Regions from separate parts of the Clostridium lapidicellarium genome, predicted to be linked through region 2. Evidence: predicted binding sites of a transcription regulator. Region 2 holds the regulator's gene; each other region holds the start of a gene.

Region 1 (10,825 bases), on a different contig from region 2:
CCACTTTAGCAGCTATAAAGCCTCCTCCCCATATCAGCGCAACCATTAGAAGGGAGATATCCGCAATCAGAGACTCTCTTCCCCTTATATTTTTCACCTTTATTATCCCCCTTCATAAAACATTATATTTATTATACAATAGAAAATGACCGTTTCACAGAATATGAAACAGCCATCTTCCTACCTTTATCTATTATTTCAAATACCATCTTGACGCATTAATTTTCATATTCAAATTACCGGCAGACGGCTCAAAACTTTTTATTACCTTATCTTCTTCTTGAAGTTCACATAAAGCGTCATAAATCAGAGAAGTATCCAATTTTAAAAGGAATTTTAAAGTAGCCACCGGACATTCGCTCAACTCACTTATGTAATTATGTTTTCTTAATATGTCTAATATTTGTTGCTTTAAATCTTCTTTATCCATAACATCATTTCCTCCTCAATTTTTATATCTATTAAATTTCTACAAATAATGATAATATCCTGCTGGAATAAGAATATGGTAATATTTACTGGTTGATAATTGTTTTTATAGACCTATTCATAATCCACACATTCCCGCAAAAAGACACCCGTATTCAACCGGCTGTCTTTAAATTGAAATAAAGGTATGTAGGTGAGCAATTACAGAGAAATTGTAAATTCACAAAATCATGTTATACGAGAAAGAACTTATATATAGACAAGCAACTTCTTCCAAAAATTACTTGTTATTTTCTTTTTCAGGTTTATCTATCTTAACTTTAACATCTGTCAAAATTTTGTCTTTTGAAATACCAGCCTTGCTTTCAAAAAACATTTTAAGCTTATCCTGTTTATAGCAGAAAATTGAGATGATGGATAAGCTCAATACTCCGGTAATTGAAAGCACTACAATACACAAAAAGAAAAAGTTCATTCACATTACCCCCTCCCATTGCGCCAATCTATCTTCCCTGTAATCACTCACAAAGTAATGATGGAAAGGGGAAATTCCATATAACATGGTCCATTACTATTAAATACATTATAGCATAATATTGGTAATATTTGAAAGATACCAAATTTACTTATTTTTTATATTTATGTTAACAAACTATACATATTGAATTAGGGTTATATGCAAGGACTATTTTTGTCTACCGGAAGGCAATCGGTGTGCAAAACCATTTATGCTTTCCTTTCGGTTAGTATATAACTATAATGTGTGTACTTGATTAAATTCGCATTTAAAATATAATTATAGTTACAGGTCAATATGTCAATTAAAAACATGAGACCTAAATTTAAAGGGAGGTAATTTTATGAAAAAAATTACACTTAATGCGGCATGCGAACTAACGTCGCCAAATCCGGTAACGCTTGTTTGTACCGAAAAACCAAACGGCAATACCAACCTGGCAACAGTAGCATGGTATACCTATCTGTCCTATGAGCCCCCAATGATTGGCTTTTCAATGGGAAAGAATTCTTATAGTGGTGAAATGGTACGAAAAAACAAAAAGGTAATTTTAGCAATGCCGAGTGCAGAAATTGCGAAAGCTGCTTTTTCCTGCGGCACAGCATCCGGACGTAATACAGATAAAGCAAAAGAGTTCGGTATTAAGCTGACAGATGTTGAAAATAGCAGCATAAAAATACCTGTTGGCACCTATCTTGCCATTGAAAGTACCCTAACTGAAACAGTAGATGTAGGCGGCAGCTATTTTTATGTCTGCACCGTGGATAACATATATGGTGACAACACCAAAGAAGCCATCTTTGCGTGGGATGGTTATAATACTTTACGGCCGGCAAAATAAATAGATCAACAAAAGAAAAAAACGGCGGTTCAACTTCAAAACCACCGCTTTTTCCGTTTAAACAATCAAATCCGATTTGCTGTTCCCCATGCACACATCATATCAAGAATCGGAATCAAGGATTTCCCACGTTCCGATAAACTGTATTCCACCTTAGGAGGAATTTGTGGATATTCATTTCTAATAATGAGCTGATCCGCCTCCATTTTTTTCAACGTACTACTTAATGTTTTGAACGAAATTGTACCCAAACAGCGCTTCAGTTCATTAAATCTCATTACCGGTTTATATTCCGCGAGCCAATACATTATAATCATCTTATACTTTCCATTAATTAGCGATAATGTATATCCAAATCCTGTCTGATTTATATCCACACCAGTAGGACTACAATTTTCTATTGACATTTTCACGCTCTCCTTAAGTTTGGTATATAACTAATATAACATTCTAGATTATAATTAAATAGAAGTCAATATTACATATTTACTCCCACTCTATGGTGGCAGGCGGTTTGCTCGTTATATCATATACAACTCTGTTTACACCCTTGACTTCATTTACTATTCTCCTGGACACTCTATCCAATACAGGATAGGGTATCTTTGCCCAGTCAGAGGTCATGGCATCTGTGGAAACAACAGCTCTAAGGGCAACAGTATAGCAGTAAGTCCTCTCGTCACCCATAACTCCCACAGAACGTATATTGGGAAGACATGCAAAATACTGCCATATGGATTCATCCAATCCTGCACTGGCTATCTCCTCCCTAAAGATGGCATCTGCTTCTCTGGTTATCTCAAGCTTTTCCTCAGTTACCTCTCCCAGAACCCTTATTGCAAGCCCGGGTCCGGGGAATGGCTGCCTCCATACTAATTTATGAGGTAAACCAAGCTTCTCCCCCACTGCCCTGACTTCATCTTTAAACAGCTCCCTTAAAGGTTCTATAAGCTTAAGGTTCATGTTCTTGGGAAGTCCACCTACATTGTGATGGCTTTTTATAGTCGCAGAAGTTCCAAGGCCGCTTTCAACCACATCGGGGTATATGGTTCCCTGAACCAAAAAACCTATCTCACCCAGTTTTTTAGCTTCTTCTTCAAATACCCTTATAAATTCCTCTCCTATTATCTTTCTCTTCTTTTCAGGATCAGATACTCCCTTTAATTTTCTCAGAAATCTGTCTCTGGCATTTACCCTTATAAAATTCATATCAAATTGTCTTTTAAACACATGTTCTACCTGATCTCCCTCGTCTTTTCGAAGAAGTCCGTGATCTACAAAAATACAGGTAAGTTTTTTACCAACAGCTTTATGTACAAGAACTGCTGCTACGGAAGAATCCACTCCGCCGGACATGGCACATATTACCTTTTTGTCCCCAACTTTTTTTCTGATAAGTTTAACTTTGTCTTCTACAAAAGAAGACATGGACCAATCTGCCTTTAAATTACAGATTTTAAATAAAAAATTTGCAATCATTTTTTTACCAAAAGGAGTATGTTGGACTTCGGGATGAAATTGGACCCCATATATTTTTCTGGAGTCATTTCCCACCGCCGCCACTGGACATTCATCCGTAGCAGCTATAATCTTAAAACCTTCCGGTGCACGGGACACCACATCCGTATGACTCATCCAGCAGCTCTGCTTCTCATCTATGCCACTGAACAATATACTGCTGCTGTCCAGAGTCACATCTGCTTTACCATATTCCCTAACCGGAGCACTTTTAACCTCTCCGCCAAGATTTGCACATATGAATTGATGCCCATAACATATTCCCAAAATGGGAATTCCCAGTTTGAAAATACTGCCGCTTATCTTAGGTGCACCTTTGCCATACACACTTTTAGGGCCTCCGGTAAATATTATGCCTCCGGGATTTTTATCTATTATATCCTTTAAAGGACAAGTATATGGAACTATCTCACAATACACATTATTTTCTCTAACTCTTCTGGCTATAAGCTGATTATACTGCCCCCCAAAATCCACTACAACAACTGTCTGCTTATCCATAGATATTTTAATTTCCTCCTAACCGCTTAAAATAATTATCAATATAAAATTATACCATTTAAAAACATATAATGTATATATAAATTCAGCAGGTTATTCCTGCCTTACACTATAGTTGGGTGCTTCTCTGGTCATGGATATATCATGGGGATGACTTTCCCTAAGCCCTGCAGAAGATTGAATTACAAAAGTAGCTTTTTCATACAGATCTTTTAAAGTAGGGGCTCCCAGATATCCCATTCCAGAACGTATTCCTCCTATAAGCTGAAAAATAGTATCTGCTACAGGTCCCTTACAAGGCACCCTACCTTCCACTCCTTCCGGAACCAATTTCTTGTTTCCCTCCTGAAAATATCTGTCTTTGCTTCCACAAGCCATTGCAGCTAATGAACCCATTCCTCTATAAACCTTATAGCTTCTTCCCTTATATATTTCAGTTTCACCTGGAGCTTCATCGCAGCCTGCAAACATAGAGCCCATCATAGCCACTTTTGCACCTGCGGCCAGTGCCTTTACTATGTCTCCTGAATATTTTATACCGCCGTCCGCAATTATAGGGATGCCAAATTTATTTGCTTCCTCCACACAGTCCATTATCGCCGTAAGCTGTGGTACTCCTACTCCCGATATCACTCTCGTGGTACATATGGAACCCGGTCCAATACCCACCTTTACTGAATCTGCTCCAGATTTTATCAGATCTCTAACTGCCTCACCAGTTGCAACATTTCCTGCAATAATCTGCAATTCCGGATATTTTTCCTTTATAGTTTTGACTGCATTTAAAACTCCTTTAGAGTGACCATGGGCCGTATCCACAGTTATGACATCCACCCCGGCCCTAACCAGCTCATCCACTCTATCCATCATGTCTTTGGTAACACCTACCGCCGCACCACAAAGGAGTCTGCCGCTGTCGTCCTTGGCACTTTGAGGAAATCTTTTGACTTTTTCTATGTCTTTTATAGTTATAAGTCCCCTCAGATTATTATTTTCATCCACTAAAGGCAATTTTTCTATTTTATGCGTCTTAAGTATTTTTTTAGCTTCTTCAATAGTAGTATCTTCCGGAGCTGTTATGAGTCCGCTGCTGGTCATAACCCGGGAAATTTTTTTCTCATAATCATCTTCAAAAACTATATCCCTGTTCGTAATTATTCCCACCAGTTTCCCATTTGTAGTTATGGGGATACCCGATATCCTGTATTTGCTCATAAGTGCCAGAGCATCATTTATGCTATTATCTGGCGAAAGATAAAATGGGTTTGTAATTACTCCGTTTTCCTGTCTCTTCACCTTGTCCACTTCTCCGGCCTGCTGCTCTATGGACATATTTTTATGTATTATCCCAATACCGCCTTCTCTTGCCATGGCAATCGCCATTTTTGAATCGGTAACAGTATCCATACTGGCACTCATAAGAGGTATATTCAATTTTATTTTTTTAGTTAAATTGGTCTTAACGGATACCTCTTTTGGTAAAACTTCAGATTTATTTGGTACTAAAAGTACATCGTCAAAAGTATAGGCCTTTTTTAAAATTTTTGCCACTTAAAATCACTCCTAAAATAAATAATATTATTGTTAAAATGCTTTAACAAAAAAGCCCTACTAAATTCACCTGCAATGAATATAATATGGCTTTATTATAACAACTCCATTCATAGTCGGAAATTTACGGCTTCCGGTAGATACTTCCTGCCATATTGAGGAAATATATGAAATGGATAAAAATTTATTCTTGTTACAAATTTAGATATATTTCTATCTGTCTTATTAACTATTTACACTATTTTATTCAATTTTTTCGTTTTTGTCAATATAAATTTGATGTCAAGTCAAAAACAGCATATAAAAAATAACCCCGTATCCAATGATAGGGGTTACTAAAATTCAACAGCCTGGAAATTAATACATTCCGTTCATTCCAGCTCCGCCTGCTCCAGGCGCACCCGGTGCTCCAGGAGTCTGATTATTCTTTTCCGGAATATCTGCTACTGCCGCTTCTGTAGTTAAGAAAGTACTTGCCACAGATGCCGCATTCTGAAGTGCAGATCTTGTAACTTTTGTAGGATCAACTATACCATTTTCTACCATATCTATATATTTATTTGTAAGCACATTATAGCCAATGCCAACTTTGCTGTTTTTAACTTTTTCAATTATTACAGAACCTTCAACACCGGCATTAGCTGCTATCTGTCTGATTGGCTCTTCCAATGCCTTTCTCACTATATCTATGCCAACTTTTACATCCGGTATATCTGAAGTTAATTTCTCAACTTCTGGAATTGCATTGATATAAGCTGTTCCACCGCCGGGGCCCATGCCTTCTTCAACTCCTGCCTTGGTAGCTGCCAGTGCATCTTCTATCCTCATTTTTTTCTCTTTCAGTTCAGTTTCAGTTGCCGCTCCAACATTTATTACAGCTACACCACCTGCAAGTTTTGCAAGTCTTTCCTGTAATTTTTCCTTGTCAAAATCAGAAGTAGTTTCATCTATCTGTACTCTAATCTGAGATACTCTGTCCTTAATAGCCTGTTTATCTCCTCTTCCGTTTACAATAGTGGTATTATCTTTATCTATTTTCACAGATTCAGCTCTTCCTAAATCGTCTAAATCAACGTTTTTCAAGTCTCTTCCAAGTTCTTCAGAAATCACGTGACCGCCCGTAAGTATTGCTATGTCCTGAAGCATTTCCTTTCTTCTGTCCCCAAATCCAGGTGCCTTTACAGCAACACAAGTAAATGTACCTTTCAGTTTATTTACAACCAATGTTGCAAGAGCTTCGCCCTCTACATCATCGGCAATTATAAGTAATTTTCTTCCCTGTTGAACTATCTTTTCAAGCAGTGGAAGTATTTCCTGAATATTCGATATCTTTTTATCAGTTATCAATATATAGGGATCATCTAATGAAGCTTCCATTTTTTCCGTATCCGTAACCATATATGCACTTAAATAGCCTCTGTCAAATTGCATTCCTTCAACTACACTCAGGTCAGTTCCCATAGTCTTAGATTCTTCAACAGTTATAACGCCCTCATGACCAACCTTTTCCATGGCATCAGCTATCAATTCACCTATTTTTTCATCAGAAGCCGATATAGATGCAATTCTTGCTATGTCTTCTTTACCCTTCACAGCTTTTGAAATCTTTTTTATTTCCTCTACAGCTTTATCTACAGCCATATTTATGCCCTGTCTTATAAGCATTGGATTTGCTCCGGCTGCAACATTTTTCAATCCTTCTCTTATTATAGCCTGGGCCAATAAAGTTGCTGTAGTAGTTCCATCACCTGCTACATCATTTGTCTTTGTAGCCACTTCCTTTACAAGCTGTGCTCCCATATTCTCGTAAGGATCTTCCAGTTCTATTTCCTTTGCTATAGTAACACCATCATTAGTAATAAGTGGTGAGCCAAATTTTTTATCAAGTACTACATTTCTTCCCTTGGGTCCAAGGGTAATTTTTACCGTGTCTGCTAATTTATTGACGCCGTCCTGCATTTTTGCCCTTGCGTCTTCACCGAATAAAATACTTTTTGCCATAAAAAAACCTCCCTACAACATACATTTTTATAATAAAAACTTTTTTGTTCTTGAATTTAATATTTTTACTCGATTACAGCCAATATGTCATCCTGTTTTAAGATAGTATAATCCTTATTGTCTATTTTTACTTCATTTCCGGCATATTTGGAAAATAATACTCTTTGCCCTACCTTAACCTCCATATTAACTTGTTTTCCATCAACCATTCCGCCAGGTCCTACTGCTACGATTTCAGCTTCTTGTGGTTTTTCCTTGGCAGTACCCGGTAAAACAATACCACTTTTAGTAGTTTCCTCCACTTCTATTTTTTTAATTACAACTCTGTCTCCAAGTGGTCTAATTTTCATCTAAACCCCTCCTTAAAATACTTTAGATTTATTTAAATTTAATTTTTAACTTTTTCTTGTTAGCACTCATTAATTATGAGTGCTAATACAATTATTATAATAATGAATACTATTTATATTATCAAATTTAAATTCAGTATATATTATACTAAATTTCCCAAAAAATGTTCAATATCCTTTAATTAAATAGATATTTCAGCTTATTTCTATCGATTTCACTAATATCCTATTATAAAAAGTAACGTGCAAAAGATACACTACTATTGTTTTCCAAATACATATATCTATATACAAAAAAAGTAATAAATAATATTTTAAACTTACTTATTACTTCCAGATTGAGAACCGCCTCTTACCATTTTGGATATTATCTTCTCCCCTTTGAGTACACCTACAACAAACAAAGAAATCATGAGAAGCGCTATGACTATAAGTTCTATCTTGTTCCCCGAATATATTTTTGATCCAAAATATGTGGAAATAACTATTCCAGGCAGTCTCCCCAATGTAGAATACATTATGAAATTTTTAAGGTTTATATCCGATATCCCACATATATAGGCCAGCACATCCTTCGGTATGCCCGGAATCAAATACAACAAAAACACTACAGAATTTATGCTTCCCAAACGCAATATTTTATCGAAAAATTTCAAATGCCTCTTGGATATCATTTTATTTACCAAAGGCTTGCCGTAAATTTGCGATATTCCATAACAAATTATACTCCCAACGGTTATACCTATAATGGACAGTATGCTTCCAAACACAGTGCCATATATATATCCACCTGACATCTGAACGATCTCCCCTGGTATAAAAAAAGCTATTACCTGTAAAATCTGAATGAGCAAAAATACCGAGACACCGTATTTCCCGTAAGAGGTTATTATATATCTTATTTTGTCAGGATCTCTAAATATATAAATATATCTGTGATAATATTCATAGGCTGCAACGAGCAGTACAAGTCCTATTACACTTAAGGCTATATAAGGTTTATATTCTATTAATTTTTTTTTAATTTTTTCTTTCAATGAAATCACCTTAAAATATACTTAACTTTAATATTAATTATATCCACTTAATTTTGCCATATACTTTTATTTTGGAACAAACATATCCGCTTATAAAGATTTTATCATAATAATAGCTGCAGATACATTAATTTTCGATTAAATTTTAAAATGCAAAGAGCCCCGACAATCCATGACAAATTATCGGGGTGTTTCATAATTATCTGCTCAAATTTACTTTTTTAAATTTTTCCAGATTTTCATTGGAAAGTACGGATTTTTTACTGGACTTTCTGCTGAATTTAATCAATTGGGGTCTGGATTTCATCAAGCTGACCATTGTACCAGGGCCTCCAATACAGCCTCCCTGACACATCATTCCCTCTATAAAATTTCCATGGAGTCTTTTTAATCTGGCAATAACCATGGCCTTTTTTATTTCGTCTCTTCCACTTGCCTTCACAGGTTTAAAATCAATTTTGTCCTTTTTATCACCTATGCAATTTTCTACAGCAGCTGTAAGGCCTCCCTGCTGGGCAAAGCCCCTTCCATAAAGAGAGGCATCATCCACAGGTATGTCATCACAACTTTCAGGTTTCACGCCAAATGCACCCATAAGTGCAAATATTTCCTCAAATGTCAGTACATAATCCACTGCACCTCTTACAGAATCCCTGTTAATTTCACTTTTTTTAGCGGTACAGGGTCCTACAAAAACTACCACTGCATTTTTATCCTCTTCTTTTATCATCCTGGCAACAGCAACCATAGGTGAAACGGTACTGGATATTTTAGAAACCTCACTTGGAAATTTAGTTTCAATATAACTTACAAATCCCGGGCAGCAGGAACTTGTCATGTATTTGTCCCCGGAATTCATTCTATTTACAAATTCATCGGATTCATTTACAGTAACTGCATCTGCGCCACAGGCAACTTCAACCATATTCTTAAAGCCAATTTTTTTAAATGCACTCTTAAGCTGCCCAACTGTGACTTTCGGTCCAAATTGCCCAGTTATAGCAGGAGCTGCCACAGCATATATGTCTTTTTTTTCACATAAGGCACCTGTAACTTCTGCAATATAACTTCTATCAGCTACAGCTCCAAATGGACATGCAGCCATGCAGGCACCGCAGTTGATGCATTTCTCCTTGTCTATCTGTGCTTTTTTACTATCCGGATTTATCTCCAGAGCCCCAGTAGGACAAGACTTTTTACAAGGTCTCATCACTTCCGCTATGGCATTATAGGGACATACTTTTTTACACATACCACATTCCTTACAGACATCATGATCTATGTGTGATCTCCCGTTAACTCTAGTTATGGCATTAGCAGGACACACTTCCATACATTTATGTTGTATGCATCCTCTGCAGGCTTCCGTTACACTGTATTTGTATATAGGACATCTATCGCAGGCAGCCGAAAGAACATACATCATATGATCCCTGTCATCAATTTTTTTTAAATCCAAAGTTATATTATCAGTAGGTATGAACCCAGATGCCAGTAAAGCTCTTTCATATAAAACCGCTCTTTCTTTGTACACACAGCACCTATATTCTGCCTTGTCCTTACCCTTAATTATCTTATAGGGTATTTTTATCAGCTCTTCCTTGTTCAATTTATTCTTCATGACCAGAGAAGCAACTTCCCTTAGAACCAAAAATTTCAATCTTTTTAATGGAGTCTCAAAATTCACCATTTTATCCATCCCCCATGACATCTAATAATATATCTTCCCTTGTTTAAATTATAACAGATTATAATTTTAATTGTAACAACTTTTATAAAATCAGAAAATATTTTTTGATTCCTTATTTAACAGTAATCTACAACCAATCAATTTTTAATCTAATCAGTATCAATTTGATCGTGAAAGTGGTACAGGGATTCTACAGTTGACAATGGACAATTGACAATGAATGATGGACAACATTTTCACTACTTTCCCAATGACACAATAAATCTGCCCAGACACATGACCATAAAAGCTATTATACAAACTGCAGCATACATTTTGGATTTATCTTTAAATGCGCTCATGCCGTTAAAAAGTACAAAAGGTGCCGCAAAGAAAAGTAAAAACAGCCCC
Region 2 (10,825 bases):
CAAATTATATTCTGGAGCTTCTTATGTAATAGATATGACTCAAAATGTATTTGAAGACATAGAGAGCTATTTTGGAAGATGACCTTCTTTTAACTATAGGGTGATTATGATATAATTTATTCTAGTCGTTATATTCGAAAAAAGACTTGATTGTGGAGAAATTTCATTGATATTGGGGGAAATAGTATGCAGAGTGAAAGACAGAAACATATAAGAAATTTTTCTATAGTTGCCCATATAGATCACGGTAAATCCACACTTGCAGATAGATTGATTGAGAAAACGGGAACTCTTACTGAGAGAGAGATGAGCTCTCAGGTGCTTGACAACATGGAATTGGAGAGAGAACGGGGAATAACGATAAAATCCCAGGCAGTTAGACTTATATATAAGAGATCTGACGGTGAAGAATATATTTTGAATCTTATAGATACACCGGGTCATGTGGATTTTAACTATGAAGTTTCAAGAAGCCTTGCAGCCTGTGAAGGAGCTATTCTTGTAGTGGATGCGACTCAGGGGATACAGGCACAGACATTGGCAAATTGCTATTTGGCCATGGATCATGATCTGGAAATTGTTCCGGTTATAAATAAAATAGATCTTCCAAGTTCCAGACCGGAGGAAGTAAAGCAGGAAATAGAGGATGTCATAGGGATAGATGCGGAAGACGCCCCTCTGGTTTCTGCGAAGACAGGTTTGAATATAGATGAAGTTCTGGAGGCTGTAGTAAATAAGATACCTTCACCACAGGGAGACGAAAATGCACCCTTGAGGGCACTTATATTTGATTCCAATTATGACAGCTATAGAGGTGTAGTTTGTCATATAAGGGTAAAAGAAGGTTGTATTAAGCCGGGAGAACAGATAAAACTTATGGCTGCGGGAAAAGTTTATGAAGTTACTGAAACGGGAATATTTGTTCCGAATTTTATGCCAAGATCAGAATTGAAAGCTGGAGATGTTGGCTATTTTACTGCGTCCATTAAAAATGTAAGAGATGCCAGAGTGGGGGATACGGTGACTGAAGCGGGCAGGGAAGCATCGGAACCCTTAAAAGGTTACAGACCTGTGGTTTCTATGGTATACAGCGGCATATATCCAGCAGATGGGACAAAATATGACGAACTAAAGGAAGCACTGGAAAAACTCAGGGTCAATGATGCAGCACTTTGCTTTGAACCGGAAACATCTGCGGCACTGGGATTTGGCTTTAGATGCGGGTTTCTGGGGCTTCTTCATATGGATGTTGTGCAGGAGAGAATAGAGAGGGAATTCAATCTCGATATAATTACTACAGCTCCATCCGTCATATATAGGATACATAAAACAGATGGTACATTGGTAGAACTCACCAATCCGACCAATATGCCTAAGGCGTCTGAAATAAAGTACATGGAAGAACCTATAGTACAGACATCTATAATAACACCTTCAAAATATGTAGGGGCTGTCATGGAACTTGCCCAGGGAAGAAGGGGCACTTTTAAGGATATGCAGTATATAGAAACTACCAGGGTATCTTTGAATTATGACATCCCGTTAAATGAAATAATATACAATTTTTTTGATGTATTAAAATCAAGGACAAGAGGGTATGCATCTCTTGACTATGAATTGAAAGGTTATAAAACTGCCGATTTGGTGAAACTGGACATACTTTTAAATGGAGAACCCGTAGATGCACTTTCCATGATTGTCCCGGAGGAAAGAGCTTACGAGAGAGGCAGGAAAATAGCTCAAAAGTTGAAAAACATAATACCTAGGCAGCTTTTTGAAGTACCGATACAGGCGGCTGTGGGCGGGAAAATTATAGCTAGAGAGACTGTGAAGGCCATGAGAAAAGATGTACTTGCAAAGTGCTATGGAGGAGATATATCCAGAAAGAAGAAACTTCTCGAAAAGCAAAAAGAAGGTAAAAAGAGGATGAGGCAGGTAGGATCTGTGGAAATCCCACAGGAAGCTTTTATGGCGATACTGAAAACAGATGATTGAGCGGTGAGGAAGATTTGAATAAGAAAAAAACTGTATCTTTGTATATCAATATACCTTTTTGCAAAAAAAAGTGTCTCTATTGTGATTTCCCCTCTTACAGCGGTAAAGAAGAATTCATGTTGGATTATTCTAAAGCACTGGCCAGGGATATAGCTCTTGTAGGGGAGAGAACTGTAAAAACTATCTTTATAGGTGGAGGGACACCCACATATCTGCCTCTAGAAGCTTGGGAAAATATACATGGAGCTTTGAAGAAACTGAATTTGGGAAGCAATATTGAATTTTCAGTGGAGGGAAATCCAGGAACTTTTACAGAAAAAAAATTGAGACTTTTAAAAGTCATGGGAGTCAATAGGTTGAGTATAGGACTTCAAGCCTGGCAGGATTCACTCCTAAAAAAAATTGGCAGAATTCATACTGTGAACGACTTTTTAAAGGGGTATGAGATGGCAAGAAACCTTGAATTTTCAAATATAAATGTTGATCTTATGTTTGGACTTCCAGGTCAGACTTTTGAAAATTGGAAGGAATCCCTTGAAAATGTGGCTGCCCTTAACCCGGAACATATATCATGCTATAGCCTTATAGTTGAAGCACACACTCCTTTTTATAATATGTATAAAAGCCGTGAATTGAAACTTCCAAAAGAGGAGGAAGAAAGGCGGATGTACTATTTTACATTGGAGTTTCTTTATAAAAATGGTTATAATCAGTATGAAATATCTAATTTTGCAAGGAATAAAAAAGAGTGCAGACATAATCTGGTGTATTGGGACTTGAAACCTTATATAGGGTGCGGCTCCGGTGCACATTCCTATATAGACGGCCGCAGATACAGAAGGACATCAGATATAGAGAAGTATATTTCGGAAGGTTCTGAGGGAAAATTTGCGGAGCTGGATAAGCATAAAAACTCCATTTGTGATGATATGGAAGAATTTATGTTCATGGGACTTAGAAAGATAAATGGAATTTCAATAGAGGATTTTAATGATAGGTTCAACAGTAACATTTATTCAATATACGGCAGTGTGATAGATAAATATGTCAAAAATGGATTATTGGTGGTCGATGGAGATAGAATATATTTAAATAGGAGAGGAATAGAAGTATCTAACAGTGTAATGTGTGAATTTATATTGACATGATATTATTTGTATAAGATAATTTGAGCAATCTTGAGAAAACATTATGAAATTCACTTTAAACAGAATAAACTATAGTATTTGTTAAAATAATATAGTTTGTATGGTATTGACAAAAAAAATTATGAGTGATATTTTTTAATCATAGTGGTTAGCACTCAACAGTAATGAGTGCTAATAAAGAGGTGATATTATGGAAATGGATGAGAGAAAGATAAAAATACTTCAGGCAATTGTTAATGACTATATAGATACTGCCGAGCCTGTGGGATCCAGAACCATAGCTAAAAAATATAACTTGGGGGTAAGTTCTGCTACCATAAGAAATGAAATGTCGGATTTGGAGGAAATGGGTTATTTGGAACAGCTTCACAGCTCTTCAGGGAGAATACCTTCCAATAAGGGTTACAGGTTGTATGTAGATAAATTGATGCATATACCCAGATTGAGTCCTGAAGAAATGTATATAATAAAAAGCCAGATTATAACAGATGCGTTATTTGAAGTTGACAAAATAATAAAGCAAGCTATTTATCTTTTGTCTGAGCTTACAAGACTTACTTCAGTGGGGAGGGCGCCTTCTGCAAGAAAAGGCCGTATAAAGCATTTGCAATTGATAGATATAGAATCTAACAGTAACATTTTATTGGTGCTTATAATTGACAGCGGAATTATAAAAAACAACCTTATAAAAATTAAAAGGGCCATTTCTGATAATAACTTTGTTAAATTGAATAATGCGTTGAATTTTAGACTGAAAAATTTATGTGTTGATGACATAAATATAGAGGTTATAAATAAATTAAAGAATGATTTAAAGGGATACGAGGATATAGTGGATGAAATAGTCTGTGTTTTATACGATAAATTGAATGATGTAGATAATTCAGAGATATATATGCAGGGTGCTACAAATATATTTAACTACCCGGAGTATAAAGACATAGATAAGGCCAAAGAATTTTTATCCATGCTGGGTAATAAAAACAAGGTAAGCAGTTTATTAAACAGTGCCTCAAGCATTTCAGTAAAAATAGGAAATGAAAATTATATAGAGGGTGCGGAGGACTGCAGCGTAATATCTGCAGTATATAGCTTAAATGATGAACCTGTAGGTGAAATTGGTGTAATAGGACCTACGAGGATACCCTATTCTAAGGTTATATCTGTACTTGAAAGTGTAGTAAAAGAAATGAACATCATTTTAAATCATACCTATTTTGATGAAAACAGGTAATGTTATGCTAAAATGGATTGTGTAATTTAAAAAATTTGATTTATGGAAAGAATAATAAAATGTTAGTTGGATTGGAGGAAATGTCTAAATGTTGAAAGATGAGGATATGAATGCTCAGAATGGCGAAAATAAAAATGCCGGCGAAAAACCCGATGAGGATATTGAAAGTGAAAAATGTTGTTCAACAGACAAAAAGGTAGATTTAGATGAAAAATCACAAGAATCCGATAGTAAGAATGTAGATGAGAAAGAAAAAAAAGATGAAGAAGAGAAGTCGGAATGTAAATCAGAAACTAAGGAGTCAAAATCTCAGGAAAAGGAAACAGAAGAAAAGAAATTAGATGAAATACAGGAAAAAAGAAAGAAATTGCAGAAAGAACTGAAAAAGGAAAATTTTAGATTAAAGGATGAAAACAGCAAGATTATGAATAAATTCAATGCTATTCAGGATAGACTTTCGAGGACAACGGCCGAATATGACAATTTTAGGAAGAGAACTTCAAAGGAAAAAGAGGGAATTTATTCTGATGCATGCAAAGATATATTGAAGGAAATACTCCCCGTATTGGATAATTTGGAAAGAGCAGTAAAAGTAGAGGGAAATGCTGAGGATTTAAAAAAAGGCGTGGAGATGACTATGAGGCAGTTCAATGCTGCATTGAAAAAACTAGATGTAGAGGAAATACCTACGGAAGGGGAGTTTGACCCTAATATCCACAATGCAGTTATGCATGTGGAGGATGATAAATGTGATAAGAATTCCATAGTAGAGGTGTTTCAAAAGGGATACAAAAGAGGAGATAAAATAATAAGATATAGCATGGTGAAAGTAGCAAATTAAGCTTAAATGAATAATCAACTGAGTTAAATTTAGGAGGTAAGTTAACATGTCAAAAATAATAGGTATTGATTTAGGAACAACAAATTCTTGTGTTGCAGTTATGGAAGGTGGAGATCCAGTAGTTATAGCAAATTCTGAAGGTTCAAGGACCACTCCTTCAGTAGTTTCCTTCCAGAAAAATGGTGAAAGACTGGTGGGTCAAGTAGCTAAAAGACAGGCAATAACAAATCCAGATAAAACTATAATGTCCATAAAGAGACAAATGGGGACGGATCATAAAGTAGAAATAGATGGAAAACAATACACACCTCAGGAAATATCGGCTATGATACTTCAAAAGATAAAATCTGATGCTGAGGCCTATTTAGGAGAGAAAGTAACCGAGGCAGTTATAACTGTACCTGCGTATTTCAATGATAGCCAAAGACAGGCTACTAAGGATGCAGGAAAGATTGCAGGACTCAACGTAAGAAGAATAATAAATGAACCTACGGCAGCTTCTCTTGCTTATGGCTTGGATAAGATGAATACAAATCAGAAGATATTGGTATATGATTTAGGCGGAGGCACTTTTGATGTATCTGTTCTGGAACTGGGAGATGGGGTATTTGAAGTTAAGGCTACAAATGGAGATACCCACCTTGGCGGAGATGATTTTGATCAGAAGGTAATGGATTATATAGCGGATACTTTTAAAGCTGAAAATGGAATAGATTTGAGAAAAGACAAAATGGCACTTCAGAGATTGAAAGAGGCGGCTGAAAAAGCAAAAATTGAATTGTCATCTTCCATGCAGACAAATATAAATCTGCCTTTCATCACTGCGGATGCCAACGGCCCCAAGCACATAGACATGAATTTGACTAGGGCAAAATTCAATGAACTTACAGAGGATCTGGTAAACAAGACCAAGGAACCCATGAAAAAAGCCTTAAACGATGCTGGAATTACAATAAATGATATAAACAAGGTCATACTTGTAGGAGGTTCTACTAGGACACCTGCTGTTCAGGAAACAGTTAAGAACTTCACCGGAAAGGAACCTTCCAAGGGAGTTAATCCAGATGAGTGTGTGGCAGTAGGAGCAGCTATTCAGGCAGGAGTACTTACCGGAGATGTGAAAGATGTACTGCTTCTAGATGTAACACCACTTACTCTTGGGATTGAAACTTTGGGAGGAGTTGCAACTCCACTTATCAAGAGAAATACTACTATACCGACCAAAAAGAGCCAGATATTCTCCACTGCAGCCGACAACCAGACTTCTGTCGAGATCCACGTAGTTCAAGGTGAAAGACAGATGGCAGCAGATGATAAGACTCTTGGAAGATTTACTCTTTCGGGCATAGCACCTGCGCCGAGAGGAATTCCGCAGATTGAAGTTGCCTTTGATATAGATGCAAATGGTATAGTTAATGTTTCAGCTAAAGATAAGGCAACCGGCAAGGAAGCTAATATAACAATTACGGCTTCTACTAATTTGAGCGATAATGAGATAGATAAAGCAGTAAAAGAAGCTAAGAAATATGAGGAACAGGATAAGAAGAGGAAGGAATCCATAGAGGTTAAGAACAATGCGGATCAGCTCGTATATCAGGCAGAAAAGACTTTGAAGGATCTTGGAAGCAAGGTATCAGGAGAAGACAAGAAAAATGTGGAGGATAAGGTCGAAGCTGTCAAAAAAGTGAAAGACGGCGATGATTTGGATACTATAAAGAAGGCTACAGAAGATTTGACCCAGGCACTTTATAAGGTTACATCCAAAGTATACGGACAAAATGCTCAAGCAGGTCAGAACCCTGGAGCAGGTCCAAATCCAGGTGCAGGCCCAAATCCGGGAGCAGGCCCAAATCCTGGAGCAGGTCCAAATCCGGGTACAGGCAATAAAGACGGGTCTGAAAATAAAAATGATGACAATGTAGTTGATGCTGACTACAAAGTAGATGATGATAAATAAGTAATATTTTGCCTTCACGATTGTGTAATAAACGTGTATAATAGTAATAGTTAAGGGATGAGTTTTTGCTCTTCCCTTAATTTAAGTAGAAAATTAGATTTTTACTGTATAATACTTTAATACTTTCATTTTAGGTGGTGAAAAATAAGAATATGGCCAAAAAAGATTATTATGAAATACTCGGCCTTAGCAAGGGTGCCAGTGATGATGAAATAAAGAGAGCATTTAGAAAATTAGCATTAAAATACCACCCTGATAGAAACCAAGGAAATAAGGAAGCCGAAGAGAAGTTTAAGGAAATAAATGAAGCCTATCAGGTACTGTCAGATCCACAGAAAAAAGCTCAGTATGATCAGTTTGGCACAGCTGATTTTAGCGGCGGTGGCTCTGGATTTGAAGGAGGATTTGGTGGATTTGATTTTTCCAATATGGGTGATTTTGGAGATATATTTGATTCTTTTTTTGGAGGAGGATTTGGTGATGGATTTTCCTCGTCGTCAAGAAGAAAGAGAAGGAAAAATGCACCGGAAAAGGGTGCAGATCTCGAATACACGTTGAATTTAACTTTTAATGAAGCAGTTTTTGGTACTGAAAAGGAAATATCTGTAATAAAGAATGAAAAATGTCCTTCCTGCAGTGGAACGGGACTTAAAAAAGGAGCTCATCCACGTACCTGTGATAAATGTGGTGGAACAGGGAAGATAAAGATTCAGAGAAATACTCCTCTTGGAAGTTTTGTGAGCATGAGAACCTGTGACAAATGCGGAGGTACAGGTACTATTATAAGAGACAAAGATGTTTGCCCAGAATGCAAGGGCAGAGGTACTGTCAGAAAACGCAGAAATATAAAGGTGAAAATTCCAGCAGGTGTGGATGACGGCAATGTGATTCCTATAAGAGGACAGGGTGAACAGGGAAAAAATGGAGGAAGTACAGGAGATCTCTATATAAATATTAGAGTGGCAGCTCACCCTAAATTTAAAAGAGATGGATTCGATATTTACATTGACACTCACGTAAGCTTTGGAAAGGCAGCCCTGGGAACAAACATTAAAGTGTCCACTATAGATGGAGACGTGAAGTACGAATTGCCGGGAGGAACGCAGTCTGGAACCGTATTTAGATTGAGGGGAAAGGGTATCCCCAAGATCAATGGAAGGGGAAGAGGAGATCAATACGTAAAAGTGATTGTAGACGTGCCTAGGAATTTAAATGAGAAGCAGAAAGAAGCCATAGTAATGTTGATGGAGGCAAGTGGAGAAATTCCTGCAGGTGGAACTGGGAGAAAGTCATTTATAGATAAATTTAAACGTGGATTTAAATAATTGTGGATGCTGACAGCTTTTTGTTAAGGGCTGTCAGTAAATTTATTCGAGTGTTTAGTTCAGGAGGGAATCTATGCAAAAAGAATGGATGGAAGTGTCAATTACTACCAGCAGCGAAGCTGTGGAAGCAGTTTCTGGAATATTGTATAATACGGGAATTAAGGGGGTGTCCATAGAGGATCCTAAAGATATTGAAATTGAAAAAAAACGTCCCCAGGATTGGGATTATTTTGATGAAGATGTGTTAAAGGTAAAAGATGGTGCTGTGGTAAAAGGATATTATAAAGATGATGAAAACTTTGAAAAATATTTGAAATACATAGAAGATAAAGTGAATAATCTAGGGAATTATGGAATAGACAAGGGGAAAGGTACAGTTACTGTAAATAAAGTTAAAGAAGAGGATTGGGAAAATAATTGGAAACAATATTATAAACCTTACAGGGCCGGGAGTAGGGTTGTAATAAAGCCCATATGGGAAAAATATAATCCTAAAAGGGATGATATAGTGGTCCAGCTTGATCCGGGCATGGCTTTTGGTACTGGAACTCATGAAACGACCAGAATGTGTATAAAATCCCTGGAAAAATACATAAGACCTGATACACGGGTGTTTGACATAGGTACCGGGTCGGGAATACTGGCTATAACTGCGGCAAAACTTGGAGCTAAATATGTTACTGCTGTGGATGTGGACAGGACGGCTGTAGAATCCGCCCTGAAAAATATTAAATATAATGCTGTAGAAAATATAGATGTATTTCAGGGAAATCTTATGGAAGCAGTTTGTGGAAAGGCAGATGTAATAGTTGCCAATATAATTGCAGATGCTATAATATCTTTAACTGAAGATGCAGAAAAATTTTTAGTTCCTGGAGGAATATTCATATCTTCAGGTATAATAAACGATAGAAGTCAGGATGTAGTTGAAAAATTAAAGGGCAGTGGATTTAAAATAGAGGAAATAAATGTCGATGGAGAATGGGTATGCATAGCGGCAAAAAAGGATGATATGAAATAATGAATAAATTTTTTGTACCTGAACAGGATATACACTGTGGAAGGGCTTTTATTAGAGGTGATGATGCAAGACATATAAGCAGGGTCCTCAGGCTTCAGTGTGGAAGTGAGATAAATATAAATAACTGCAGTGGTAGAGAATTTCTGGGTAAAATAGAAAAAACGGAAAAAAATGTGGTCGTTGTAAAGATATTAAAAGAGCTGGAACTTTACAATGAAAGTCCTGTCAATATGTATTTGTTTCAAGGACTTCCAAAATCAAGCAAGATGGATTTGATTGTTCAAAAAGCTACGGAAATAGGCGCATGTGAAATAACTCCCGTTATCACCAAAAGAGTTGTAGTAAAGGGAAATTTTTCCCAATATAAAAAGGTTGGCAGGTGGAACAAGATTGCCGGAGAAGCCTGTAAACAGTGTAAGAGAAGCAGAATACCGCTAGTAAATAATCCCGTTAATTTTGAAAGACTGCTGCAGTCTTTAACTTCCATGGATTTAATTTTTGTTCCCTATGAAAATGAAAAAAATCTTGGAATAAAAAATGTGATTGCTTCTATAAAGAATAAAGATGCCGTAAAGGAAGTGGCGGTGGTAGTTGGCCCTGAAGGCGGGTTTGAGGAGGAAGAAATTGAGCTCCTTAGGAATATGAAATCCTACATAGTTACCCTTGGCCCGAGAATATTTAGAACAGAAACTGCAGGGTTTGTTTCTCTGACACTTCTTATGTATGAATTGGGGGATTTAGGAGGTATTGTCAAGTGAATTCAGTTGACAGCAAAAAGGTTGATTTGTCCCTGGACAATGAGAAATTTTTTCACATTTATGGTCATAATAAAACAGTGGGTCTGTTCACCCTTGGATGCAGGGTAAATCAATATGAAACGGAAGCCATGGCGGAAAAATTTATATCTGAGGGATATAGCGTAGTGAATTTTGAAGATCATGCAGATGTGTATGTAATAAATACATGTACTGTGACAAATATGGGAGACAAAAAATCCAGACAGATGATACATAGAGCTAGGCGAAAAAATAAAAGAGCCATAATAGCCGTAGTGGGATGCTATTCTCAAATTTCTCCCGGTAAAGTATCCAAGATAGAAGGGGTGGATGTGGTTCTGGGCACTAGAAATAAGGGAGATATAATTTATTTTATAAAAAAGGCATGTTTAGAACAGAATAAAATAATAGAAGTCGGTGATGTTCTTAAAAATAGAGTTTTTGAGGATCTCAGCATAGATAAATATCAACATAGGACCAGGGCTTTTGTTAAAATACAGGACGGATGCAACAGATTTTGCTCTTATT
Region 3 (10,825 bases), on a different contig from region 2:
ACTAAGAATAAATTGAAAATATAGTTCATGTTGGCTTTAGCAGAAGAAATTTTATTTTAAAAATAAGTTGAACTGAGTCAAATCCTATTATATATTTCACTGAAGTGTACAAACTATTGTAGAGGAGATGATAATTTTATGTCTAGAAGAAATAGAATATTGGTCCCCGAAGCTAGAGTTGGTATGGAAAGATTAAAAATGGAAGCAGCCAGGGAATTGGCTGCAAACAACAAAAAAACCAATTCAATAAATAATTTTTCCGTAGGCGGCCAGATGGTTAAGAAAATGGTTGAAAAGTATGAAAAAAAATTGAAGTAATGTAAGGACCTCATCCTAAAAGGATGGGGCCTTATTTTAAATGTCAAAGTTTAAACGTGAAATCTTAATTAAATCTTAATTGGTTTTATAAATTTTTCTTTAGAAATAAATATTAGAATTTATATATAATAAAATTAAAAAAATGGGGAGACATTCTGCATGAAGAGAAAGTATAAAATTCTAATTATGGTGTTTATAATGTTTATTATTAGCATGATACCTTTAAGTATGCTGGCAAGACCCAATACTGCATTAAATAAAGATACTGTTGGAATTGCAGTAAAAGTGACACCGGCAAATTGGAAGGTCAGAAAAGTAAATAATCTGTCACAGTTAAGTTCAAATTTTAAAAACAACAAAGAAATAGATTTACGTTCAAAGGATTTATCGGGAGCTGATATTGATGGAAAGAAAAAAGAACTTCTAAATTCAAGTTTTGATAGTAGGACAAAATGGCCTCAAAATATAGTATCAATTTCTCTACCCGAGAAAATTATGTCATTAGGGAAAAATCCAGGACTTGGGATAAGAACTCTTCATAACTTGGGAATAAATGGGAAAAATATTGGCATTGCAATAATAGATCAGCGCCTTCTTGTAAATCATGCTGAATATAAAGATAATGTCAAATCTTACGAAGAGCTTCATTGTGGGCGTGAAACTTCAATGCATGGAGCTGCAGTAGCCTCAATAGCTGTTGGCAAAAAAACAGGTATTGCTCCAAAATCTGATTTATATTATATAGGACAGGATCCTATGGATATAGCCCAGAAATCAAAAATAAATTTTAATTATACTGCGCGTGCCATAAATAGAATAATAAAACTCAATAAAAATTTACCTCAGGGTAAAAAGATAAGAGTTATTTCCATTTCAATAGGATGGAACCCGACAGATGTTGGTTATAGTGAAGTGATAAAAGCGGTGGACAGAGCTAAAAAAGAAAATATATTTGTAGTTTCATCATCACTTAAAAATACTTATGGATTTAAATTTAATGGACTTGGAAGAAACCCTTTGTCTGATCCTGATGTTTCTTCGTCTTATAATCCAGGCTTATTCTGGCAAAAAGAGTATTATGGAGGAAAATATGATTTGAATAATACACTGCTTGTTCCAATGGACTCAAGATGTACGGCAAGTCCTACAGGATGTAAGGATTATGTTTTCTACAGGGAAGGTGGTTGGAGTTGGTCAATTCCTTACATAGCAGGTGTTTATGCTCTTGCCTGTGAAATTAAGCCAAGCATAACTCCCGATGAATTTTGGGAAACAGCATTGAGAACTGGAAGTGCTATTGAATTTGGTAAAAACATCAAATCATGTAGTTCGGCTAGAATAATTAATCCGGTAAAATTGATTCAAAGTTTAAAAAACAATTCATGACAAATAAATTTGCAAAAACGTATTGACAAAGAGTGAATTATTGCTAAAATAAAATTAGCACTCAAGTAATATAAGTGCTAACAAAAGTTATATTTTGGGCAATGATAATTGCGGCAGGGGTTTGTTTCCTGTCTTTTGGATATATTTATATATAAGTGAAAGGAAATGATAATATGGCTGTAAAGGAATTTAAGGCAGAATCAAAAAAGCTGCTTAACTTAATGGTTAATTCAATTTATACAAATAAAGAAATATTTTTAAGAGAACTTATATCAAATGCCAGTGATGCTATCGACAAAAGCTACTATAGGTCACTTGTAGATGAAAATGTAAATTTCAACAAAGATGATTTCTTTATCAGAATAACTCCAGATAAGGATAAAAGGACATTTACAATTACTGATACAGGTATAGGAATGACAGAGGAGGAACTTGAAAACAATCTTGGTACTATTGCGGAAAGCGGTTCTCTTGCGTTTAAAAATAAAGACGACATTAAGGACAAAGACAAGGTGGATCTTATAGGTCAATTTGGAGTTGGTTTTTATTCTGCCTTTATGGTGTCTGACAAGGTTGCTGTGAAAAGCCGTTCTGTCAATTCGGATAAAGCTTATAAATGGGAGTCAAAAGGAGCCGAAGGATATACCGTTGAGCCCTGTGAAAAGGAAACTGTAGGTACTGAAATCATACTTAAGATCAAAGAAAATACTAAAGATGAGAACTATGATCAATTTTTGGATCAGTATAAAATAAAATCGCTGGTTAAGAAATATTCTGATTTTATAAAGTATCCAATTAAAATGATGGTTAAAAAGAGCAGACCCAAAAAAGACAATGACAAGGAGAAAGAAGAGTATTTTGAAGATGAAACTTTAAATAGCATGGTACCTATCTGGAGAAAGAACAAAAATGAGCTGAAACCGGAGGATTACAATCAGTTTTATATAGATAAGCATTTTGGCTATGACAAACCTCTGTGGGTGATACATTCAAGTGTAGAAGGAGTAGTAAGTTATACCACGCTTCTCTTCATTCCATCTAAAACCCCTTTTGATTTTTATACTAAAGAATTTCAAAAAGGGCTGGAGCTTTATTCAAACGGTGTCCTGATAATGGAAAAGTGTTCTGATCTGTTGCCGGATTATTTTAGTTTTGTTCAAGGTCTGGTTGACTCGGCAGATCTTTCTCTCAACATTTCGAGGGAACTTTTGCAGCACGACAGGCAGCTTAAATTTATCGCAAGAAGGATAAGAGATAAAATAAAGAGCGAACTTCTTCAAATGCTTAAAAAAGATCGTGAAAAATATGTTGAATTCTATAAGAATTTTGGCAGACAGCTTAAATATGGAGTTTATGCTGATTTTGGAGCCAATAAGGAAATACTTCAGGATCTTCTGATGTTCTATTCCTCCAAGGAGAAAAAACTTGTGACTCTTGATGAATATGTTTCACGTATGAAAGAGGATCAGAAATATATATACTATGCAATTGGCGATGATGTGGAAAAGATTGAAAAATTACCTCAAACTGAACTGGTTAAGGATAAGAATTTTGAAATACTGTATTTTACTGATGATGTGGATGAATTTGCCATTAAGATGCTTGTAAAGTATAAGGATAAGGAGTTTAAATCCGTTTCCAGCAAGGATCTGGGATTTGATTCGGACGACAAGGAAAGCAAGAAGGAAACTGAGGAAAACAAAGAATTGTTTGATTTTATGAAAAATGTACTCAAGGGTAAGGTAAAGGAAGTTAAGGCTTCGAATAGATTGAAAACTCATCCTGTCTGTCTTTCAAACGAGGGAGAAATATCAATTGAAATGGAAAAGATATTTAACAAAATGCCCAATAACCAAAATATAAAAGCAGATAAGATATTGGAAATAAACACCGGTCATCCTATGTTTAAGGCTATTAAGAAGGCATTTGCAGAAGACAAGGACAGATTAAAGGTTTATTCAAATCTATTGTATGATCAGGCACTTTTAATTGAGGGACTTCCAGTGGAAGATCCGGTACAATTTGCAAATGATGTATGCAGCTTGATTAAGTGATTATCATTTTGCTTTTTCCAAGAAGAATTGCTGTAAAGGGACATGGTTTATAATTCCGTGTCCTTTTTTATATATTAAGTTAATGTCTGTATTTTATGCTATAATTGTGAATAAAAGTACCATTTTAAGGAGGAAATCATGAGAATTTTGCACACTTCTGACTGGCATCTCGGCAAAAATTTAGAGGGACGCAGCCGCATGGATGAACAGGAGGCTTTTCTTAAAGATTTTGTAAAAATAGTAAATGACAATAATGTGGATTTGATAATCATTGCGGGTGATATTTATGACAGCTATAATCCGCCGGCCAGGGCTGAAAAAATGTTCTATGACACTTTGAAGAAATTGTCTTCGAATGGGGAAAGGCTGACTTTGGTTATATCAGGCAATCATGACAATCCGGACAGACTTGTGGCTGCGGGGCCGCTTGCCAGGGATCACGGTATCATAATGGTAGGTACTCCCAAATCGGTTGTGCCCTGCGGCAGCTATGGCAGGCATAAGGTTATCAATTCCGGCGAAGGATTTATTGAAATTGAAATAAATGGAGAAAGGGCCGTGATTATTACAGTTCCCTACCCAAGCGAGAAAAGACTTGATGAAGTTTTATACGGTGATATGGAGGGTGAAAAGGACAGAGTTAAATCCTACAATAATAAAATAAAAATACTTTTTGACAATTTAAGTAAAAATTACAGGGAGGATACTATAAATATAGCAGTTTCCCATCTTTTTGTAATGGGTAGCAGCCAGGCAGGATCAGAAAAAAATATTCAGCTTGGTGGGAGCTTTGTTGTAGATGGAAACTGTCTTCCTGTAAAAGCCCAGTATATTGCCCTAGGCCATATTCATAAACCCCAAGTGGTGCCTGGAACTGGAGGAAGAGTCAGATATTCGGGCTCACCAATCCAGTATAATAGGAAAGAGATAAATTTCAAGAAAAAATGTTTTATCGTGGACGTAAAGGCTGGAAAGGACTGCAGTATCAGGGAAGTTGAATTCAATGTATATAAGCCTATAGAAATTTGGAAGTGTACCGGTATAGAAGAGGCTGTTGAAAAGTGTAAGAAAAACAGCAGTAGAAATTGCTGGGTTTATATGGAAATAGATACTGACAGATACATAAGGGAAGATGAAATAAAATCCATGAAGACTGCCAAAAAAGATATACTGGAAATCGTTCCTAAAATAAGGGACAAAAATTGCAGCAGTGAAAAAGTGAACAGTTTTTTGGATAAATCCTTTGAAGAGATATTCAGGGAATTTTACATAAGAGAGAGGAAAGTTGAACCGGAGCCGGAATTAGTGGATTTGCTTCTGTCCATTGTTGGAGAGGAGGGAGATAATGAAACCAATTGAACTTAAAATAAAAGGGCTCAACAGTTTTATGGATACACAGACGATTGATTTTAGAAAGTTGACTTCAAGAGGCATATTTGGAATATTCGGGCCTACTGGAAGCGGAAAATCAACTGTGCTGGACGGAATTACTCTGGCTCTTTACGGAGAAATTGCAAGAAAAAGTTCCAATTTTATAAATGTAAATTGTACAAGTTTGATGGTAAGTTATGAATTTCAGATATCGGATAAAAAAGTGAAGATATACAGGGTGGAAAGAGAATTTAGACGAGAGAGCAAAACTGGGAAGGTAAGGAGTAAATCCGCCAGGATATTGGATGTTACGTGCGGCATGGAAAACATACTGGAGGAAGGGGCTAAAAAGGTAACTGAAAAATGCGAGGAAATACTTGGACTTAAATTGGAAGACTTTACTAGAACCGTGGTACTTCCCCAGGGTAAATTCAGTGAATTTTTGAAACTTGAGGGAAAGGACAGGAGAGATATGCTCGAAAGGCTGTTTGGGCTTCAAAAATATGGGGACGACTTATCTTTTAAGCTGGGTTCGAAAATTAGAAGGGAAAGGGAAAAAGAGAATCTTCTTCAAGGTCAGCTTGCAGGCTATGAAGGAGTTGATGAAAAATTTTTCAAGGAGAAGAAAGACAGCCTTGAAAAAGCTGAGAGGCAGTATGAGTTATGTAAAAATGAATACGACAGTATAACACAGAAATTTAACAGGGCAGAAGAGCTTTGGAAATTTCAAAGAGAGTTGCATGAAAAAATAGATGAGCAAAAGTCTTTTATGAAAGAGGGAGGCCGTATAAATGAATATGAAGAAAAGGTGGCAATGGCCGAATCTGCATTAAAAGTCAAACCTTACGTGGACAGTTATGAAGATACCGTTAGACAGGTAAAAATTTTGAAAGAAGAGCTTTCAAGTTTAAATGGTGGAATGGCTAATATAACACAGCACAGAGATGAGGTTTGTGCTGAATTGAACAGGCTTGAAAAAAAAAGACATGATGAGCTGCCTAAATTAAAGTTAAAACAGCAGAAAATTTTAGATGCCATTGACGAAAGTGTGCTTCTTAAAAAACTTCAGCAGCAGGAGGAAAACTTAAAAAGTGATATTGTCTGCTTGAAAAAAGAGCTTGTGAAGAAGAACGATGAAAAAGCAAAAAATAAAAGATATGCCCAAAAATTATCAGATGATATAGACTCCAAAGAAAAGCTGATAAATTCTCTTAAGATGTCCGAAGAATACAAGAAAAAAATAGATGATGGAATTATTCTGCTGAATGATTATAAAAATTTGTCGAATCAAAAAGAGGATTTGATTGGAAATATAGATAGCGGCAGTGTGGCTATTGAAAATGAATTGAAAAAAGAGAAAAGCATGCTTAAAGATGTAAATGAGAAACAAAAAATTATAGACAGGATTGAAAGTAAGTTGAATGAACTTATAAAAAATTGTCCGGGGGATAAAAATACACTTCTGAATTTTCAAAAAAAAGCAGCGGATATAAAAAGCAAATGGGATAATTACCTTGATTATAAAGATACTGCGGAAAAAAATAAAAAAATCATACGAGATTTGACGGAAAAGTTAAGAGAGAAATCCAGTATGGAGTCCACTTTGAAATCTGAAGCCTATAAATTGGAAGAAAAGTTAAAAAGCTTTGAAAGGCGTAATATGGTGAGTGTTTTGAGAAATACGCTGTCAGAGGGTGATTTGTGTCCTGTGTGCGGTTCTGTATATCGTGGAGGGAGTGTTTTAAATGAAGTTGACATGGAACCTGTGAATGAATTGAAAAAGAATTTGGAGGAAAAACAAAACAAGATTAAAATTTTATCCGAGGAGATAATAAAAATAAAGACGAATATTGATTCAGAAAAGGGAATTTTGGAGGAAAACGGTAAAAAACTCTGCAAACTTGGAGAAAATTTTAAATTGACTCCTGCAGATGTCATGCAGAATAAATTTGCTCAACTTAAAGATAAGATCTATGAATTTGATATAAACAAATCTGAACTTGATAAAAAGTTAAAAATTTTGGAAGAAGAAGAGAATTTTTTGAATATAGAATACAATAAAATTGTTTCAGCACGGAAACAAAATGAAATACAACTGGATAAATTCAGACGGAGTTTAAGAGAAGAAGAAAAAGAATTTAAGATAAAGGAAAAAGAACTGTGTGCACTGAAAACTGAATTGTCTGTTAAAGATTTCATAGGCAAAAAAAATGAAATAATTGAAAGAGAAAGGGAAAAAGCCGACCTGGAAATTGAGGTAGAAAAACTCAGGGATGATTTTGCTAAAATTCAATCCCAGAGAGAAATACTTAGCAGTGAAATTGCAGATGTAAAGGAAAAATTGAGTAGAAAGCAGACTGAATTTCAGGAAAAAAATAAAAATATAGTTGAGAGGGAAAGAAGTATAAAAAATAAAGCAGGAGAGGAAACAGAGCTTGAATATCTCAGTAAGCAGATATCGGCATATGTAAAGAAAGTGGAGATGATGTATGCTGAGATCAAAAAAGACAGTGAAGAAATGCACATAAGATACGACAGATATAAAAACAGGATAATAGCCTGCCAGAGTAATTTGGTGAGCTTCAGCGAGAGAAAATCTGATGAAGATAGAGAACTTGAAAAAGTTTTAAAGGAACAGAGTTTTGAGAATACTAGCCAGGTTAAGGAAAATTTAATAGGGAAATCTGAAATAGACAGGCTTAATGAAAAGATAGGGCAATATAGGAATTCACTTGTTAAATTGAAAGGTACCATAGAAAACTTACGCGGGAAAATAGGGGAAGGGACTTTGACAGAAAAGCAGTGGATTGAAATACAGGATATCAAAGACAAGAAAAATTTTCAGCTGAGAAATTCGTATGAGAGTAAAATTAAATTGCAGGAAGAAGTCAATTCCTTGAATATGAAACTTTCCCAATTGAAGGATATTTTAAAAAAGAAGGAAAAAGTTGAACACAAATTGGCGCTTTTGGATGATCTTGAAAAATTGTTCAAAGGTAAAAAGTTTGTTGAATTTGTTGCAGGCAATCAGCTTAAATATATATCTCTGGAAGCAGACAGAAAATTGAGGGAAATTACCTGCGGAGCTTATGGCCTGGAGGTTGATGAAAACAGCAGATTTTTTATAAGAGATTATAAAAATGGGGGCAAAAAGAGAGATGCATCCACTTTATCGGGAGGTGAAACTTTTGTAACTTCACTGTCGCTGGCACTTGCATTATCTTCACAAATACAACTGAAAGGCAGGGCACCTTTGGAATTGTTCTTCCTAGATGAAGGCTTTGGTACACTGGATGAAAATTTGCTTGAAATAGTTATTGATTCACTGGAGAAAATTCACAATGATAGATTGTCTATAGGTATAATAAGCCATCTTGATTCTATAAAGGAAAGAATGCCTGCAAAGCTTATAGTTACTCCGGCCGAGTCTGGCATGGGCGGAAGTAAAATCAGGATAGAACTGGATTGATTTTAAGACTTAGGGATACGAAATGATGAGCTGGAAAAAATACAATTATAGATTATAATTAAAGATATAATTAGGAGAAAATAAATGGAAGAGGATTATAAGGATATCAAGGTTGCCGAAAAAAGAACTAAAGTGAATATTGCAGTATATGTATTTTTATCCCTGTTTAAACTTTTTGTAGGATATATTTTTCATTCCAGGGCTCTCTTTGCAGATGGTATCAATAATTCTACTGACATAATAGCTTCACTTGCCATTGTTATAGGGCTTAAAATATCGAGAAAACCTGCCGATGAAGATCATGCCTACGGCCATCTGAGAGCACAAACCGTATCTACATTGGTTGCCTCTCTGATAATGATAGCTGTTGGAGTCGAGGTCTTTTACAATTCCGTATATTCGGCTGTATTTTTCAAGACCAAGGCCCCGGATATGATTTCTGCAGTGGTTTCCATTTTATGTACCATATTGGTATATGCAGTATACAGGTATAATAAAAAGGAGGCAGTTAGAATTAAGAGTCTTGCTCTGATGGCTGCGGCAAAGGACAATCTTTCGGATGCGTGGGTCAGCTTGGGTGCTGCCTGTGGAATTATAGCCTCGCAGTTTGGATTGACATGGATAGATCCGCTGGCGGCAGTAATAGTGGGCATATTGATAATAAAGACGGGCGTAGGAATTTTTAAGGAATCCGCCAGCAGCCTGACAGATGGTTTCGACAGCAAACAGCTGGACAGCATAATTGCAAGTATAAATCAGATTGAAGGTGTAAAAAGTGTTGAGGATATAAAAGCCAGAGTGCATGGAAATAATATTTTACTTGACATTGTAATAGACGTCAGCGCTGGACTTACTGTACTTGAAAGTCACAGAATAACCGAAAAGATAGAGAGTATGTTGAAGGCGAAATTTGAAATAAAATATGCAATTATACATGTGGAGCCGTATTTGAAATAGAAGATATGTAAATATTGAAGTTTGAGATTAAAATATGAAATGTGGTAAATTTTTGTTATAATGAGAGTAGTTGAAGGGGCGTGATATTGTGAAAGATAAGGGATTTTTTAAGAAGTTTGGAGAATATGCTCTTTACATTATTTTGGCTATTGGACTGGCATTTGTATGCAAAAGTTATGTCTTTGCTCGGGCTGATGTAATAGGACCTTCCATGCAGCCGACTTTTAACGATAAGGATATTATATTTATGGAAAAGATAAGTACTGAAACTGGACATATAAATAGAGGCGAAGTGGTTGTTTTCAACTCTCATGATGAAAATGGAGACAACTATATAAAAAGAGTTATAGGAATAGCCGGAGATAGAATTGGGATAAAGTCCGGAAAGGTTTATTTAAATGGAAAAGTTCTCACTGAAAATTATCTTCCGGAAGAAGTTGTAACTGAAGGCAATTCAGCTGCCGCGGAGTATATTGTGCCCAAAGGTTATGTTTTTGTGCTTGGAGATAATAGGGAAAATAGTACTGACAGCAGAATAATAGGGCCTGTAAATTTGAAGGATGTTAAGGGACATGTGATTTTAAGAGTGTATCCTTTTAAGAATATGAACTATTTTAAATAATTACAAATGGAATTTGTTAAATTGATATTTGTGTCTTGCACTTTAAATTTTATAATATATAATTAAATTCAAGGAGGCAATATTATAATGGATAAGATTTCAAGCTTTACTGTTAATCATTTAAAATTGATACCTGGTGTTTATGTTTCTAGAAAGGATAGATTTGGAGATGTGGTTTTGACTACATTTGATATAAGAATGACGAGCCCCAATGACGAACCTGTTATGAACACTGCTGAGGTTCATACTATTGAACACCTGGGGGCAACTTTCTTGAGAAACCACAGTGTTTATGGAAAGAAAACCGTATATTTCGGACCTATGGGCTGTAGAACAGGATTTTATCTGATCCTACATGGAGATTACAAGTCAAGGGATATTGTGGACCTATTGGTGGAAATGTATAAGTTTATATTAAATTTTGAAGGAGATATACCAGGTGCTGCGCCAAAAGATTGCGGGAATTATTTGGATATGAATCTTCCCATGGCTAAGTATTGGGCAAATAGATTTCTCAAGGAAGTTCTGACGAATATTTCAGATAAAAGGCTTAACTATCCAAAGTAATCGTGTAGAAAATTTATATTAAATTTTACTTGATTAATTGGAATTTATGTAGTATCATCAAAATATAAATTATATTGAATG

The links. The regulator HrcA, encoded in region 2, represses chaperone genes, less so after heat shock. The targets are predictions, from matches to a motif close to TGTTAGCACTCNNNNNNNNNGAGTGCTAACA.
Region 1: a site for HrcA is predicted at 7,766-7,796, ahead of groES (co-chaperone GroES). Genes of this name have one in related genera too.
Region 3: a site for HrcA is predicted at 1,757-1,787, ahead of htpG (molecular chaperone HtpG). Genes of this name have one in related genera too.

The regions. Positions count from the first base shown of each region.
Region 1 is NZ_JBGFFE010000016.1:19,444-30,268, forward strand. It holds gene AB8S09_RS10865 (DMT family transporter) at 1-97, opposite strand, end outside; gene AB8S09_RS10870 (hypothetical protein) at 194-430, opposite strand; gene AB8S09_RS10875 (hypothetical protein) at 710-904, opposite strand; gene AB8S09_RS10880 (flavin reductase family protein) at 1,290-1,787, shown strand; gene AB8S09_RS10885 (winged helix-turn-helix transcriptional regulator) at 1,853-2,194, opposite strand; gene guaA (glutamine-hydrolyzing GMP synthase) at 2,274-3,806, opposite strand; gene guaB (IMP dehydrogenase) at 3,900-5,357, opposite strand; purine riboswitch at 5,451-5,548, opposite strand; gene groL (chaperonin GroEL) at 5,715-7,358, opposite strand; gene groES (co-chaperone GroES) at 7,424-7,708, opposite strand; gene AB8S09_RS10910 (TVP38/TMEM64 family protein) at 8,029-8,745, opposite strand; gene AB8S09_RS10915 (4Fe-4S dicluster domain-containing protein) at 8,945-10,435, opposite strand; gene AB8S09_RS10920 (hypothetical protein) at 10,675-10,825, opposite strand, start outside.
Region 2 is NZ_JBGFFE010000004.1:75,410-86,234, reverse strand. It holds gene AB8S09_RS04820 (hypothetical protein) at 1-82, shown strand, start outside; gene lepA (translation elongation factor 4) at 187-1,995, shown strand; gene hemW (radical SAM family heme chaperone HemW) at 2,010-3,143, shown strand; gene hrcA (heat-inducible transcriptional repressor HrcA) at 3,334-4,377, shown strand; gene grpE (nucleotide exchange factor GrpE) at 4,484-5,218, shown strand; gene dnaK (molecular chaperone DnaK) at 5,265-7,175, shown strand; gene dnaJ (molecular chaperone DnaJ) at 7,328-8,500, shown strand; gene prmA (50S ribosomal protein L11 methyltransferase) at 8,574-9,521, shown strand; gene AB8S09_RS04780 (16S rRNA (uracil(1498)-N(3))-methyltransferase) at 9,521-10,279, shown strand; gene mtaB (tRNA (N(6)-L-threonylcarbamoyladenosine(37)-C(2))-methylthiotransferase MtaB) at 10,336-10,825, shown strand, end outside.
Region 3 is NZ_JBGFFE010000025.1:39-10,863, forward strand. It holds gene AB8S09_RS13370 (alpha/beta-type small acid-soluble spore protein) at 139-318, shown strand; gene AB8S09_RS13375 (S8/S53 family peptidase) at 478-1,704, shown strand; gene htpG (molecular chaperone HtpG) at 1,878-3,758, shown strand; gene AB8S09_RS13385 (exonuclease SbcCD subunit D) at 3,897-5,117, shown strand; gene AB8S09_RS13390 (SbcC/MukB-like Walker B domain-containing protein) at 5,104-8,598, shown strand; gene AB8S09_RS13395 (cation diffusion facilitator family transporter) at 8,683-9,555, shown strand; gene lepB (signal peptidase I) at 9,644-10,177, shown strand; gene AB8S09_RS13405 (S-ribosylhomocysteine lyase) at 10,265-10,744, shown strand.